DNA from 4 places in the Paenibacillus puldeungensis genome. Region 4 is predicted to be linked to each of the others. Evidence: a T-box and tRNA genes for the amino acid it is inferred to sense, from the RefSeq annotation. Region 4 holds a T-box; the other regions hold tRNA genes.
The links. The T-box of region 4 lies ahead of leuS (leucine--tRNA ligase). A T-box ahead of a tRNA ligase gene usually reads a tRNA of that ligase, here a tRNA-Leu.
Positions count from the first base shown of each region.

Region 1: it has a tRNA-Leu gene. The T-box ahead of leuS (leucine--tRNA ligase) is inferred to sense a tRNA for this amino acid. The anticodon was not compared.
Region 2: it has a tRNA-Leu gene. The T-box ahead of leuS (leucine--tRNA ligase) is inferred to sense a tRNA for this amino acid. The anticodon was not compared.
Region 3: it has a tRNA-Leu gene. The T-box ahead of leuS (leucine--tRNA ligase) is inferred to sense a tRNA for this amino acid. The anticodon was not compared.

Region 1 is NZ_JBHTLM010000006.1:102,994-107,015, forward strand. Features, by position in the region: gene ACFQ3W_RS10440 (alpha-N-arabinofuranosidase) at 1-1,434, opposite strand, end outside; gene ACFQ3W_RS10445 (ArsR/SmtB family transcription factor) at 1,620-2,528, shown strand; tRNA gene ACFQ3W_RS10450 (tRNA-Leu) at 2,672-2,756, opposite strand; gene ACFQ3W_RS10455 (hypothetical protein) at 2,957-3,430, shown strand; gene ACFQ3W_RS10460 (hypothetical protein) at 3,585-3,800, opposite strand; gene ACFQ3W_RS10465 (hypothetical protein) at 3,947-4,022, opposite strand, start outside.
Region 2 is NZ_JBHTLM010000001.1:608,398-612,419, forward strand. Features, by position in the region: gene ACFQ3W_RS02595 (AzlC family ABC transporter permease) at 1-172, shown strand, start outside; gene ACFQ3W_RS02600 (PAS domain-containing protein) at 181-807, opposite strand; gene ACFQ3W_RS02605 (helix-turn-helix domain-containing protein) at 1,065-1,385, shown strand; tRNA gene ACFQ3W_RS02610 (tRNA-Leu) at 1,445-1,527, shown strand; gene ACFQ3W_RS02615 (BlaI/MecI/CopY family transcriptional regulator) at 1,694-2,074, shown strand; gene ACFQ3W_RS02620 (M56 family metallopeptidase) at 2,071-3,792, shown strand; gene ACFQ3W_RS02625 (outer membrane lipoprotein-sorting protein) at 3,914-4,022, opposite strand, start outside.
Region 3 is NZ_JBHTLM010000004.1:90,405-94,426, reverse strand. Features, by position in the region: gene ACFQ3W_RS07275 (hypothetical protein) at 1-573, shown strand, start outside; gene ACFQ3W_RS07270 (hypothetical protein) at 566-691, shown strand; gene ACFQ3W_RS07265 (hypothetical protein) at 1,250-1,390, opposite strand; gene ACFQ3W_RS07260 (hypothetical protein) at 1,387-1,683, opposite strand; tRNA gene ACFQ3W_RS07255 (tRNA-Leu) at 1,857-1,942, opposite strand; gene ACFQ3W_RS07250 (DUF523 domain-containing protein) at 2,033-2,503, opposite strand; gene ACFQ3W_RS07245 (hypothetical protein) at 2,676-2,960, opposite strand; gene ACFQ3W_RS07240 (YmaF family protein) at 3,137-3,499, opposite strand; gene ACFQ3W_RS07235 (arsenic resistance protein) at 4,000-4,022, opposite strand, start outside.
Region 4 is NZ_JBHTLM010000011.1:85,798-89,819, forward strand. Features, by position in the region: gene ACFQ3W_RS15660 (hypothetical protein) at 1-927, shown strand, start outside; tRNA gene ACFQ3W_RS15665 (tRNA-Pro) at 1,632-1,708, opposite strand; T-box leader at 1,876-2,094, shown strand; gene leuS (leucine--tRNA ligase) at 2,157-4,022, shown strand, end outside.

The sequences.
Region 1 (4,022 bases), on a different contig from region 4:
GCCATTCTCCAGTCCAAAGGCATTAAACGGCTGCGGTACAACAGCATCCGGCTGCTCGAACGTATTGTGGGCGTCGATTTTCTCCCCGGCCAACGTTGAGCCTTCAATTTTTAACCCGTCGAAAGCCAGGCCGCGCAGGTCGATGACCACTTTGGCTTCGGCTTGATGCTGCAGATTGCAGAAACTGATGTGAATCAACCCCTCGGCATCGCGGGATGCCGTGGCCGATACCGCCGGAATTTCGCTATCGTCCAGCTTGTAGCTGCCCGCATCTAACGACAGTTCCAGCAATTCGGCGTCCTGATGAACTTTATACATGTCGAAAACATGATACGTCGGGGTCAAAACCATCTTCTTCCCTTCCGTCAAAATGACGGCTTGAAGAACATTGACGGTTTGAGCAATATTGGCCATACGGACGCGATGGTTGTGCTTATGGAAAATATTCAGCGTCAGTCCGGCGACAAGCGCATCGCGGATCGTATTTTGCTGATACAGGAAGCCGGGATTGGTGCCCGGTTCCACGTTGTACCAGGTTCCCCACTCATCCACGATAAGGCCAACTCGACGCTCTGGATCGTATTTATCCATAATCGTGCTGTGGCGCGTAATCAGCTCATCCATCTTCAGCGCTTTTTTCAGCGTAACGAACCAAGCCTTCTCGTCGAATCCGGTTGCTGCTCCTTTGTCCTCCCAGCTATCGTTGGGCAGCGTATAATAATGCAACGTAATCGAATCCATATACCGTCCGGCTTCACGCACCAGCACATCCGTCCAATTGTAATCATCTGAATTGGGTCCGCAGGCAATCCGGTGGATCTTATTCCCGTCATAGTCCCGAACATAGGTTTGATAACGGCGATACAAGTCTGCGTAGTACTCCGGACGCATGTTGCCGCCGCAGCCCCAATTTTCGTTGCCAACACCGAAGTAGGTAACCTTCCATGGCTCCTTACGGCCGTTTTGGACACGCAGCTCAGCCATCGGAGAAACGCCGCCAAACGTCAGGTACTCCACCCATTCAGATATCTCCTGAACCGTGCCGCTGCCGACATTGCCGTTGATGTAAGGCTCGCACCCAAGCTGCGCGCACAACTGCATAAATTCGTGGGTACCGAAATGGTTGTTCTCCACTACGCCGCCCCAATGCGTGTTGATCATTCGCTTTCTTCCTTCTTTCGGGCCGATGCCGTCTTTCCAATGGTACTCGTCCGCGAAACATCCTCCCGGCCAACGCAAAACCGGTATTTTAATTTTCTTAAGCGCTTTCACAACATCATTGCGAATTCCGTTTGTATTGGGAATCGGCGAATCCTCGCCCACCCAAATTCCTTCATAGATGCATCTGCCCAAATGCTCGGAAAAATGGCCGTAAATATGGCGGCTGATCGTACCCTTGCCGGTATCGGCATTTAATACACCCTTGAATGTCATAAATAGCTTTCACTCCTTAATTAATGTTTATATTAATTAATTCATATTTATATAAATATTATATTCTTCATTGTTTATTTATGTCAATTTACTTACGACAGATCAAACACCAATCCTGTTATCTTGTCAAAAATCAGATATGTGTTTAATATATTTATTAACCAAATACAATAAGGTGGATACTCATGAAACTTGACCTTACAGAAAAATCGCTTCCCGTTTACGAAGCACTCGCAAGTCCCGTCCGTTTGCACGTGCTGCGCCTATTGTCGATACGTCCGATGAATATCAAAGAATTGGCCGAGGCGGTTGGATTATCAAGCGCGATCATGACGATGCATGTTCGTAAGCTATCAGAGTCCGGTCTGGTAGATACCCGTATGACGCCGGGCAAAAGCGGTCTGCAAAAAGTTTGTTCTCTTGCCGTATCTGGTGCGGAAATCCAATTTCCCGCGGAACCCGCATCCAAGCGCAAAAGTCACCGAGTGGAAATTCCGGTCGGGCATTACTCCGATTTTTACATCGAACCGACCTGCGGTTTGGCTACAGCGGACAACATCATCGGCAGCTTCGACGATCCCCGCTATTTCTGGGAACCCGAACGAATCAATGCTGCTATCCTCTGGTTCGGCAAGGGCTTTATCGAATACAAGGCACCCAATTATTTGTTGTCAAGCCAGAACCCGCAAGAGCTTGTGCTGACAATGGAGATTGCGTCGGAGGCCCCGGGAATAAATAATAATTACCCTTCCGACATCACATTCACGTTTAACGGAAAGATGCTAGGAACGTGGACCAGTCCCGGCGACTACGGCGACAGGCCCGGTAAATATACACCGGATTGGTGGCCCCGCCAAACCAACCAATACGGCTTGCTGAAACGACTGCGCATTACGCAGGACGGTACGTATATGGACGGACTGAAACTATCGGATGTAACTTTAAGCGAAGTTAACATCCGTCTTAAACAATGTACATTTCGGTTATCTGTTGAAAATGAAGCCGTTCATCCTGGTGGATTGACCCTGTTCGGAAAAGGATTTGGCAACTACAGCGATCATTTGATCCTCGAACTGTTTTATACAGAAGATTAACGGATAGTACGCTGATCATGATACGGCCAAAGAGCTGATGAGGTAAATTGCGGAGAAAGCGTTACGGTTACGGGTATAACATAAACAAAAAGCTCTTGAATTTCCAACAAAGGAAACTCAAGAGCTTATTCATCGTTTGGTAATGCGGTCGAGAGGACTCGAACCTCCACGGGGGGTTAGCCCACACGGACCTGAACCGTGCGCGTCTGCCAATTCCGCCACGACCGCTTGTTGTCTGACTGTCAGAAGTTTTTCTGCAGCGACAAGATTTATAATATCACGCAGCAGAACTTGAGTCAACATATTTTTCATACGTTTGTTTGAGTTCCTCCCCCCTAAAAACGGATTTCCTTCTTTTTCTTGATTTAAATCACCCGTATAGAGTAGAATAAGAACATAAGTTCGTATTAATTGGGAGGCGTTTTTCGATGGCTGTACCCGGCCTCAAGGAAGATGAGCTTGCGCTGATCAAAAGCGCTTTGCTGCTCGGATTTTTGCAGAAAATATTTCAGCGGGATGCCCGCATTCTGGAACAAAGCGGAGTGCTTAAGAGCCCGGATGTATATGTGGATTTCATTCGCGGCGGAGAACGGCGCGTCAATCTGGTGCTCGCGGAAATTCATGACGTATTCCGTGAAAGGAAAATTGAAATATACCGAGTTACCCAGGACGAGTCCGGTATCGAAGCGGAATACCGCTGTCGCGGATTTCATGGAAAGATGCGCATTCTTTGGGCCGGCATGCGCCGGGAAATCTCGTCTCGAATGCGCGCCTATTTAGGGAGTGACGGTAGTCCAAGTCCCATCAAAACGAAGCAATCTGCTTCCTTATCGTCGCACAAAACAAACAGCCCTGTCGCCAAGTCCGCACACATCACAGCAAAGGGAGACTCTAAAGTTTAGTTGCTTTAACCTTTAGGGCCCCCCTTCATGTAGCACATATACAGTTAGTTATTGGATCGGGGAACCAGATAATGCTCCCTGTACCCGGGTTACCCCAATAGAATGATCTTGCAGATCAACCTATACGATGTCCCATCTAGCGGAAATTATGCTTCTAGTCCTCCAGAGAAATGCGAGGCTCCCGGGAGGGGCGATATATATAGTTACGGTCCAGTTTTACGACATTGCGGTTGGGCTTCCGAATCAGCACATGGTTCTCATCCCAAGCCACCACGACGCCTCTGACGTCATTTTCTTCGAGCGCGTCCCGGACGACGCGCACCTTTTCGCCGGACAGACGGTATTCATTCAATTGATCATCCGATATCATCGAAACCTTCACCTTCCACTTCATGATTTTCTGACGTTGAGCACTCTTATTCAAAAAAAGACCCCGCTGGCACTGGACCAGCCGGAGTCTTGATATCCCATGAAGCTCTTTCTTGGCGATCGGCAGAGCTCTTGCGGCCTACGAACTTAACGTGAGGCATGCTCCTTCTCGAACCAGAAATCCAATACTTTTGCCGACATAACCCTTTGTTCTACATACCCT
Region 2 (4,022 bases), on a different contig from region 4:
TGCGGCATGCAGCGGAGCTATACTGGCTACTTTAGCAGGTATGTTTAATCTGGGTGGAGCAGGTTTAGTTATTGGTGGGCTGATAGGCGCAACTATAGGTCAGCAGTTGAAATATCGCCTTCAAAAATATTCTACCGTGAGATCGGCGGAGGCTTCGGGTAAAACATCGTGATTTTTCTCTTACTCACAACCTTCAGAATGGTCTAGAATAGCTGAGTATTTAGGATATAGGACGCGGATACACTTGGGGCAAATGTCATGTGTAAACTCTGCTCGGGTTTGCTTCTTGAGATAAGCTTCGGGGGAATTCCATTTGTTGTTTTCATCTTTAATGCTTTTGCAGACAGCGCAGATGGGAAGCAATTCACCGGCTAGACTGATTTGGGACAAGGAATGCTCTAAATGCGCTTCCTTCTCTTTATAGCAAGTGATATCGGTATACACCAATACGATACCGCCAACGGTCCCTGTATTCAGAAATATTGGGGTTATCTCCGCCAAAAACCATCGTACTCCCTGGGGGGAGTGTATATGAAATTCTGTTGCATAAGAATCATTATTTCCTAACAGCATGGAGCCAAATTGCTCAAGAAATTGCTGGGCATTGTTACTTCCGTTTGCTGCTAAGGAATCCAAATATTCAATGAAGTTGGCTCCAGGTTCATCCCATAGCGGATTATGCCCGTATTCGAACGTTTTGGTAGCCCAACTGTGGTTCACGGCGGCAATTGTCCCATCCGGAACAATAATCGCTACACTGGATTGAAGGGAATCGAAAGCTTCTTTCCACAAAGATATCTCTTTCACGTGACACGCTCCTGCATTTAAAATGGGGGCGAGAGGCTATGATAAAATATAGGGTGTCATAATTTTCCTATATTTTTAATCCACCTAGGCGCTCAAATATGAATTATCCAGATAAGAATAATTTCATTCTATTATATACGTACTTACGTATTTAAACAACACAAAAATACTTATTTACGTCATATTTTGCTTAAAGGAAGGTTGGAGAGAAGTTGTCCATATACGAACGTATTGAATTGCTGATTCAAAATCAAGGAATGACCAAAAAAGCATTTTGTTTGGAGCTTAATATAAGTACAGGAAATTTGGGTGACTGGAAACGGGGGAAATCAACGCCTAGTACGAATAAGCTGATCGAAATCGCGGCTTTTTTTGATGTAAGCTTGGACTGGCTGATGACCGGTCGGGAAAAGGAGCTCATTTGTACTGGACAGCGTAAGGCGGAGTATGTGGTTCGAGAGCGCGAGGATCAGGACTGGGAAATCTTTATTCAAACTTTGAACGAATCGGAAAAAAGATTCATTCGCGAGTATATCGAGTTTACACGGTATAAAAAGCTGAAGTCCCAAGGTAAATAATACCACTTTACATTTTGTAACCCGGACGATATAATAAAAAATGTTCGTTTCAAAAATTTGCGGTCGTGGTGGAATGGCAGACACGCTATCTTGAGGGGGTAGTGGGGGAAACCCCGTGGAGGTTCGAGTCCTCTCGACCGCATCAAAACGTTTGACTAACATATTGATAAGCCCTATCGGGCAACTAGCGGCTGTGTTTTTCGTACCTGAAAAGCACAGCCGTTTTTTTTGATGCTAGGTAATTGACTCTTGGACTACATATTGTTATTATAAATTTAGCCTACATTGTGTATGTATAAGGAGGAGGAATGATTCAAACAGTATCCGATTCCGAATTGGAATTAATGAAAATTATTTGGGCGAATGACGGTACAGCCTTATACGCTGAAATTATGGATGAATTGGATTCAAAAGGTAATGCATGGCAAAAGAACACCGTTATTACCTTGCTATCCCGCTTGGTAGATAAAGGATTGCTGAAAACAAGCAAGATTGGCCGCCGTAACGAATATCGTGCCGTATTTACTGAGAGGGAATATCAGGCTGCACAAACTCAAAACTTCCTTGACAAGCTCTATGAGGGAAGCGCAAAGGGACTTGTACTGACCTTGATTCAAAAGGAAATGATTTCTCCGGATGATTACGAAGATTTGAAAAGGTTTTGGAAAGAGGGCAGTAAACATTTATGAATGACCTACTCAAAACGATTGTGTCGTTATCTATTTCCGGGGCTATCGTGGCTCTTGTCCTTTTGCTCTGTAGGCCTCTTTACAGAAACCGGATTAGCAGGACATGGCAGTACTATATTTGGTTGGTCGTAATTGCCCGCCTGCTGTTACCCTTTACACCGGAATCAAGTCCTGTTGGAGATTTTCTGCAAAAGGCTGACAATACTATTTCGGCCCAATTACAACAAATTCATACCATTTCCTCAACTTCAGATCCCACCGCAGATGCGATCGGTGCCGATGACATAACACAAAATCAGCCTCAGTCAATGAGCAAACAGCAAGAAAACACCCCTGTGCTACTTCTAACTATCCTTGAACATAACCTTTGGACGGTCTGGCTAGCCATCGTCCTTACTCTTCTCATTCGTAAAATTACAATGTATCAGAGCTTTGTGCGACATGTTAAAGCTGGACGGGTAAAGGTATTCGATGAGAACCTTTTGAACCGTTTGACAGAAGTTTGCGAACAAAACCGTGTAAAAAGGGCAATTGAGCTTTACACGAATGAGATGATCTCATCTCCTATGCTGATAGGTGCTTTCCATCCCTTTATTGTATTGCCACATAAGGATATTCCAGATCGCGATATTCAATACATTATGCTTCATGAATTAACACACTATAGACGGCTGGATGTGCTATATAAATGGCTGGTTCAGATTACAATCTGTATTCATTGGTTTAACCCACTGGTTTATTTCATGAGTCGTGAAATTAGTCGAAGCTGTGAGCTTTCCTGTGATGAAGCCATTATAAAAAAACAGAACGCAGATGGGAAACAGGCCTATGGAGATACTTTGCTAAACGCTGTGAAAATGGATGGCAACTTTAAGAAATCCGTTGCTTCTGTTACTTTCAGCGAAAGCAAAATGCTGCTAAAAGAAAGGTTAGGTGCCATAATGAGTTATAAAAAGAAGTCAAAATTGGCAATTGCAATGACCCTTGTCCTAACGCTATGTGTCAGTGTTGGTGCTACTGCGGTAGGTGCTTATGCACATCAATCCAAATTGATCCCTTTACCCAAAGATACTACCTCTGTTGCAAAAAATACGGTTCAAGTAAATGTTGAACACAGCAATATTATTTTGATGCCATCAGTAGATAGCAAATTTCATTATGATTACGATCATTCGATCTATGAAATAGATACTAAAACAAATAAAGGTTCCATCAAAATTACCGTTAAGCCTCAAAGGGGTAAATTAGATGAATTTGATTGGACAGAGGACCAAAGAATAATAATTTATGTGCCAGAACATTCATTTGATAAAGTATCTGTTAACGGAAAGGCTGCCGGTATTTCGGTTCTCGCCTTAAACACAAATTTGGATTTGGTAAACAGCAGTGGTGCCATGAGTATTTACATACCGCAAGGTTTTGATAAAAATGTAAGCTTTTCTACAACCAAAGGCAGCGGTGCATTGAGAATATCCGAGAGTGCAACAGATTACACCATAAAAGTAGCGAATGATAATATACAGAATAGCGCCATTGCTGCAAAATCTGAATTTCCGACATATCAGTATAACAAGCCATATATGTACAAAGACGGAGACGGCCAAGCGACCATCAATTTAGATATTCAAGAAAGCTCATTTTTAATCGAAAAATATTCGGGCAGTGCGGAAGACCTTTTAAGCACGCATTTTGATATGGTACTTACAAATATAAAATAATTTTGCCTCACAAATGCATGTAAAAGTTCGTCATCAACAGGTATACAAAATGTAAAGAAGCGCGAGTAAGAGGTCTAAGCCTCATAGACTCGCGCTTTTTAATGCAAAGGAATGATTAGTTTTATTCCTTAGGTGTTAACTGCAGCTGCTCAGCTAGCTTGAGGGCTTCGTCCAGTTTCAAATCGGGGTGCACAAGCTGCAAGGAGTAACGCAGACCATCTTCATCCCAA
Region 3 (4,022 bases), on a different contig from region 4:
CGGCCTTCAAAAGAGTTTGAAGAGAAGCAAAAGATCGAAGCACAGGAAAATGCTAAGCGGTTAATACTTCTAAGCAAGCTTATCTCTGATATCATTTCGAAGGGAACCATCTCTCAGGAAGTGTTTCGTGTCTTCAATCAACTATCCAATGTCGGATCGGAAATTGCAGGCGATACAATCCTTGAGTCTACAAATGCATGGTTACAACAAATGACCTGGAGGAATGCGGTTAGACAATCCGACGAACAGGACTATCGAGAAGCGTATGAGCTCATACATTTGCTTAAGGATTATTGGTCAGACCTTAAAACCCACTTTGGAAGCGTATATGACATTCCCTTCTTCGGTAACAGCATCAAGAACCTTGAGGATTATTATCAAATAAAGTTCATTACAGACAAGCCATCGTTCTACAGATATGTACTGATTGTCCTAATAAGTGGCGGTTTTCGTCAGCAGCTCATGCAGTTCTTGATCGATCCCACAACTAGAGAGAACTGGAATCAAATTATCGCTTCCCTGCCCGCTCTACTTGCTCAGACTTCGGGAGAGGAGGTGACACTCAATGGGTAACGTTGGAATCGCATTAGGCGGCGGCAAGGCCTTCTCTGCTCCTGCATGGTTCATTCTGGTTCTTATCGGCTTGGCTGTTATCGGCATCAACCATGTAATCAAAAAGGTAAAGAACTAAAACGAAAGAGCACCTACTCCTTGAGGGAAAGGTGCTCATCATTCTTTATTTTAGCTTTACCATACGCTTCTTCGATGGAAGCAGCCTTTTAATTGGTGAAGCCATTGTAATGCTGGTTCTTTAATTCATTATTCGTTAGCTCCACATACCGTTTCGTCATCTCTAATTGTGACGTGACCTAGCATCCGTTGCAACGCTAATGCACTCCCGCCTTGCCTCAGGAACAATATAGAGAATGAGTGCCGCAGATCATACGGAACAATATGCGTTCCGAGCTTCTTGCAGTAGAATTCAATCCTGTCTCCCATGTATGCCGATTTAGCGGTTTGCCCTCGTAAATGCAGAAGACAGGAACTGACTCGTCCCATTCATCTAGTCTGACCGATATTAGTTCAGAAATAACCTTGGCGCTGTCTCGGGCAAATAATGAAGCGTGCGGAGGCTTTCGCCTTAGCCGTCTCCTGCCTTACTTCAACTTCCAGTTCTCTGATATTAATATCCGTTCAAGAAGCGCAAACGCCTCTTTAGGCAGTATTCCAGTGTCCAGAAAGAAGAGCATTAAGGCTTGATCGTGAGCCTCGTATAAGTGCTTGTATCGGGAGAGATAAGCAGTTCACGAATCACGTTCTCATCCAGGTTGACGATACGCCCTTCCGCTTTTCGCTTCTTGAAGTTCAGAAGTGGATTATCATCAATCATTCCTTCGTACACCAGTTAAAGAACGTACTCAGATAGACGAGCCGATTATTGTAGGTCGCAGGTTTAATGCCATCCGCGCCCAAATAATCATACGCGCTCTTTTCAAATCCCTCAGCATCACGTGGTTTTCCCACTTCGGGATATCGACGGAAAAAGCGATTCACATGTTCCCTGTAGTCATTCATCGTTTGCTCGGATATCCCCTGTGCCTTCTTCCAGATCACAAACTGTCCAAGTGCCACCTCATATGTTGCTGGAGCCGACTTCTTTACTTTTGTTAAACGTCCTGCCAAAACAAAAACCTCCTTCACCTTCGCCTGAGATTTACTCAAGCGCCGCAAAGGAGGATTCATGCTTTCTCACTAATCCTGTGGTCAAAATGATCGATTCAGCTACACAGGACCAAGGGATTATGTACGATTTAGCGAATATCACCAAAGGGCCTTAACCCTGAAAAAGCTTATGATGCCGAGGACCGGGCTCGAACCGGTACGGTTGTCACCAACCGCAGGATTTTAAGTCCTGTGCGTCTGCCTATTCCGCCACCCCGGCAAATATGGAAACCTTGATATCATCAAGCATCTCCAAAATGCTGCATTTAATATTATATACAGATTGGATCATAAATTCAATATAAAATCTTTACTCACCGGTATCCAAGATTTCATCAAGAAACTGGTGCTCCGACATTACTTTAAATCCCTCTCTCCGCAATAGTGCCGCTGTTACACCGTTTCCGGCTATTTTTTCACCAGAAAAAGTGCCATTATAGATCATCGTAGTCCCACAGGAAGGACTGAACTCTTTGAGGACGACTTTAACCGCACCAACCTCGCGTGCAGTTCTTAACGTTTCATAAGCCCCTTTGACATACAGCTCAGTGACATCCTGACCCGATTTATCAATCACCTTGGCCTTTCCCTCCAGAACGTCTTCTCCAACTCCCCCAATGATCTCAGCCGGTTCTCTCGGCGTTGCAAAGCCTCCCAGCAGTTCCGGACAAACGGTGATTGCCTTATGATCTTGCACCAGTCTTGCGATCGCATCCTGCAGGCAATCCGTTCCATTGTATCTGACCTTCAAGCCGGCTAAATATGAGCTGACTAAGTACATAAGGCACCCACTCCAATAAATAATAGATAAGTAGACATAAACTATAGCAGCTAAAGCGCAAAGAACATGCTGAGAGATTATAACATAGGAAAATAGCTTTCGTCTGTTTCAGGAAAAATTCATCTTATTATTTTTACTATCTATTGCCATCGGAGGGTTAAAATTCGACACCCTACCTATTCTTCTGCAATTCGCAAATGGTCGCTGCAATAGCTTCGGCATGCTTTGTAGCGGGAATTTTTCCGATATACTTCCCATATTTATCCCCGCTTAATCGCAGTGGTTCCTCTTTCATAGCGGGAACAAACAGACCGAGTATCGACAATCCAACCCTGCCAAGTGGAAGGACCATCTTTTTCGTACCGCAGGCTTGCTGGGCAATTCGAACAATTTCATGTCCGAAAATAACGTCCGAAGCTACAATGTCATCCAGGTTAAAGGCATCCCCAACAGCCAAAACCAGGTGGTTAGGGTTACGAGCTGCTCTGCAAGTTCATCAAGCTTTTCACGAAATTTCAGCTCAATTGTGCAACCGGAACTTAATCTAGAACTAAAAAAAGGATAGGCCCATAGAGCATATCCGTTTAAATATTAAATCCGCGTTTTATCCCTATTCACATACAAATGTTCTCATTAAACCAGAGGCGCTTGAATTAATGTCGCGAAATTGAATCGGTGTACGTGACCGTCATTTAATGTAGTTTGACCAGTAACAAAATGTACATGTTTTCCATTTCCGACTGGGATAGCTGGTCCTGTTCTGATTTTCTTCAATTTATGAAAATGGTTCAAGAAATCCGTTCTTTCCAAATTAATTTCATGAACATGACTTTTTCCTACCCGAATCGCTTGCCCTGTAACCCCTGCAAAGCGATGGTTATGTCGATCTGCACCTTCTTCAGCCAATTTGGTGCTGCCTTCAAATTCATGTACATGTCTCTGTTCCTTTTTCACCCCTGTTCGTTTCTTCTTTATCCTTGGTGCCTTCTTGTGCATCCGCCCCATGCCTCCTTGAACATTTTTGAACTTCCGTACATCTTATTAAGGCAAATTCGATAAGTTCAGGGCTACTATCATGGGGACTAATAATTTGTTCAACGATGCGTTAGCCTGCTAAAGTCAATTACTAGGCATCTGTACAGTCATTTAGTTATTTACCTACATAGTATACGCATGTAAGAAAAAGAATTTGAAAGAACTCGAACTGATTCCCTTTGATAAGGAGTGAATTCAAATGGCATATATGGCACTACCACCACCACCCATTTTCGTCCCAGAAAAACCTGCGGTATCTTATATAATCGACTGCGTATATCAATACACTTATGTTTGGTTATGGAATGGAGAAAGCTTTTGGTTTTACCCGACGCAGGTCGAATATAGTGAAGTTTCAGGCTATCGTTGGAATGGAGTATTCTGGATGCCTTACAGAGTCAATCCAGGGCTTATCAATGCAGTTTCATGTGCTCCAGTTCCTACTCTATATTAGAACCTGGTTAAACTTTTTTGTTCCCTTGGG
Region 4 (4,022 bases):
GATGTGAGCCATCCGGGGTTTCGTATGGAACAGCTTTTGCTGGATCAGGAGCCCGAGCAGATGACGGCTTTAGCACAATTTTTTGCAGCAGTCAGTGTTTGGGGAAACGATAATACGATGAATATTATACCCGTGGACGATGAAGAAGTGCGTAAACTGGTAATGGACGAGCTATCTATTCATTATCAAAATGTGAGGCTTTGCATTGAGGAACATCGGACTCAGTTAGTCTACCTACAGCAAATGAAAGCTAAATCAGCTGAGCTTTTTGCCACGGCTAATCCAAAATTCATGATGGTACTGGAGGATCTGTACCGGGAGCCACGCAGTAAGGATCAGATGCATTTGATGGGGAAAAAACGCAGCTTGTTGTACTATTCGGTTGATCCAAGTAGTCTTACGTCTTTTGACGTAGACGGCACGGCTAGTTTAAAACTATTGCTGAACCAGACTTATTTCGAGCGAGGCGAATCTTTTGTGCTTCAGCCACGGGGCTGGGTATTTGATGATGGATTGAGCGAATCGTTGGCTCTGCGTTTTTTTGCCGGATTTGTACCGGCTCTTACGTTAGTAGTTGATGGCGAGACGGATCAAGTAATAAGTCTTGAGCTGTCGCGTGCTGAAATCAGGCATCAGGTTGAATTAATTGGGGCAAGGCCGTCGGCGCCTCGCAGAAATAACCACTTTCTATATTTGGATCTCGGCGGGGGATTGGTTTACGTCATCGATTTGGAAGGGCAACCCGAGGTGAAGACGTGGGAGGACATAAATAAGCGCGATGTCTATAAACTGGCGGAAAAAGAGAGATTTGCACAATTTGATCACGAGCGGGCGGAGCCAATATCAGGCGGGGTCGGCATTTTACTCGATCAGGATTCTATTGAATCCCTGCTTGAGACGGTCAATCGGGAGTTGAAGAAAGGCTAAGAAACTATGCTTTGATAGCGCTGGCGAGAGTTAAGCTCATAGTTGGAATTCATTTGAATTCTAACGAATCTGAGACACGTTAATCAATCAAAAACAGAGGTCTACCCATTCTAAAGAACCTGAGGAAGCTTATTTAGTACTTTTTCGTTCGTTTTGCCATTATTTCAGGTAAATAAGATCATCTGGGTTCGTTAGCGCGAGAAAGTCTACATTTTTGTCCAAATAAGCTCCATAGGATTCGTTAGGGTGTGAACGATAGCAGCCACATCGAGAAAGTGGCAGGTTCAAGGAAAGTATCTGGGAAGTTACTCGCAGCAAACAAGAGGGAGGAAATTTGATGAATCATTCCTATTGCATTAAAAAGGTTTTCGTTTTGATATTGACAATTACATGTATAATTACGACAAGCTGTAACAAATCCAACCCTTACATAATTTTCGCGGAAAAGAATGTTCTTACCAACGAATCACGAATGTCTTTGGAGAAAAGACTTGACGACAACAAGATTGAGTTCAAAATAGATGAATTAGGTAATATTCTTATAAAAGAATCGGATATCAATAAAGCTGTAATATGCTGTAGCTAATACTTGGATTATGTAAATAGGTAATAGCGTGGAAAGACTAAGGTATAACAAGAGTTAATCTACTTTTTTAGAAAAATAAAAAAAGCCTTGAAAATCAAAGCTTTCTGAATGTTAGATATGGTCGAGACGACAGGATTTGAACCTGCGACCTCTTGCTCCCGAAGCAAGCGCTCTACCAAGCTGAGCCACGTCTCGTTAATCAAAAGTCTATCAAAAACGGTGGAAACATTTATAAATTATACTCCTTTGATGAAAACTGTAAAGGGGGAGGTGTATGAAAAATTTGCGAACGGGTGACAGCAGCTAGCCATTGACGATATGGGGTATCTTTTTATATAATAATGGGTGATTAAATTGGATATTCTGGAACTTTGAAGAGGAATATTAGTTTGAATTACACTACACAGAGAGCCGGTATTTTGGTGCAAGCCGGTTGGTGAATCCAAATGAACTCGCCTTGGAGTTATGATGCCAAAAGCATCATCGTCTTGCCCGCGTTAAGGGTGTAAAGTGAGCGGAGGACAAAGCATGTTCGACGCTAACTAGGGTGGTACCACGGGAAACTTCCTCTCGTCCCTAGCGATGATACGCTACGGGACGGGAGGTTTTTTACATTTGAGAGCAGTTTAAGGAGGATCACACAATGGCGGATAACAACATTCCCCATGACGTTTATGAGGCCCAGGCGATTGAGCCGAAATGGCAGAAATACTGGGATGAGCATCATACTTTCAAGACTCGTGAAGAGAAGGGCAAACCGAAGTTTTACGCGCTTGATATGTTCCCTTACCCATCAGGAGCAGGGCTGCATGTAGGCCATCCGGAAGGGTATACAGCGACAGATATCGTCTCCCGCTATAAACGATTGAGAGGGTACAATGTGCTGCATCCGATGGGCTGGGACGCTTTCGGGCTGCCGGCCGAGCAGCATGCGCTTGATACAGGCGAGCATCCGAGGGATATCACGGTTAAGAACATCAATAACTTCCGGCGTCAGATCAAATCGCTGGGCTTCTCCTATGACTGGGACCGCGAGATCAGCACGACCGATCCGGCGTACTACAAATGGACGCAGTGGATCTTTATCCAGCTGTATAAAAGAGGTCTAGCTTACGTAGCCGAGGTACCTGTAAACTGGTGCCCTGCGCTGGGAACGGTGCTGGCGAACGAAGAAGTTATCGATGGGAAGAGCGAACGCGGCGGTCACCCAGTTATCCGCAAACCGATGCGTCAGTGGGTGCTGAAAATTACTGAATACGCAGACCGTTTGTTGGACGATCTTGAGGAGCTTGACTGGTCAGAAAGCATTAAAGATATGCAGCGCAACTGGATCGGCAAGTCCAAAGGGGCGGAGGTCGTGTTCGGCATCGAAGGACATGATGCTTCCCTGACCGTCTTCACAACGCGTCCGGACACCTTGTTTGGAGCCAGCTATGCGGTGCTTGCACCAGAGCATGAACTGGTGAAGACGATTACGACAGGTGCCCAGCTTGAAGCGGTTAAGGCTTATCAAGACCAAGCCGCACGCAAGAGCGACCTTGAACGTACAGATTTGGCAAAGGAAAAAACAGGCGTATTCACCGGGGCGTATGCGATCAATCCGGTCAACGGCGCTAAGCTGCCGATTTGGATTGCCGACTACGTGCTGGCGGGCTACGGAACTGGGGCCATCATGGCCGTACCGGGTCATGACGAACGGGACTACGAATTTGCCAAGCAATTTGATCTGCCTATTATTGAAGTCGTTGAAGGTGGAGATTTGGACAAGGAAGCGTATGCCGGTGACGGACCGCATGCCAACTCCGACTTTTTGAATGGGTTGAACAATGAAGAGGCCATTAAGAAAATGATCTCCTGGTTGGAGGAGAGCGGAAAAGGGCAAGGCAAGGTAACTTACCGCCTGCGCGACTGGCTGTTTAGCCGCCAGCGTTATTGGGGCGAGCCGATCCCGATTATCCATCTGGAGGACGGCACGATGAAGCCGGTACCAGAGGATCAGCTTCCGCTTGTATTGCCGGACGTAGATGCGATCAAGCCGTCAGGCACCGGAGAGTCTCCGCTGGCAAATGTGACGGAATGGGTCAACACGACCGATCCGGAAACCGGTCTTCCTGCCCGTCGCGAGACGAACACGATGCCGCAATGGGCTGGCAGTTGCTGGTACTATCTACGCTACATCGATCCGCATAACGACCAGGAGCTGTGCTCCAAGGAGAAGCAGCAGGAATGGCTGCCGGTTGACCTGTACATCGGCGGTGCGGAACATGCCGTTCTTCACCTTCTGTATGCGCGCTTCTGGCATAAAGTATTGTACGACCTCGGGGTGGTTTCGACGAAAGAACCGTTCCACAAGCTGGTTAACCAAGGTATGATTCTCGGCACCAATAACGAGAAAATGAGTAAATCCCGCGGCAACGTCATCAATCCGGACGAGATCGTTAATGAATACGGTGCGGATACGCTGCGCGTCTACGAAATGTTTATGGGTCCGCTGGAAGCTACGAAGCCT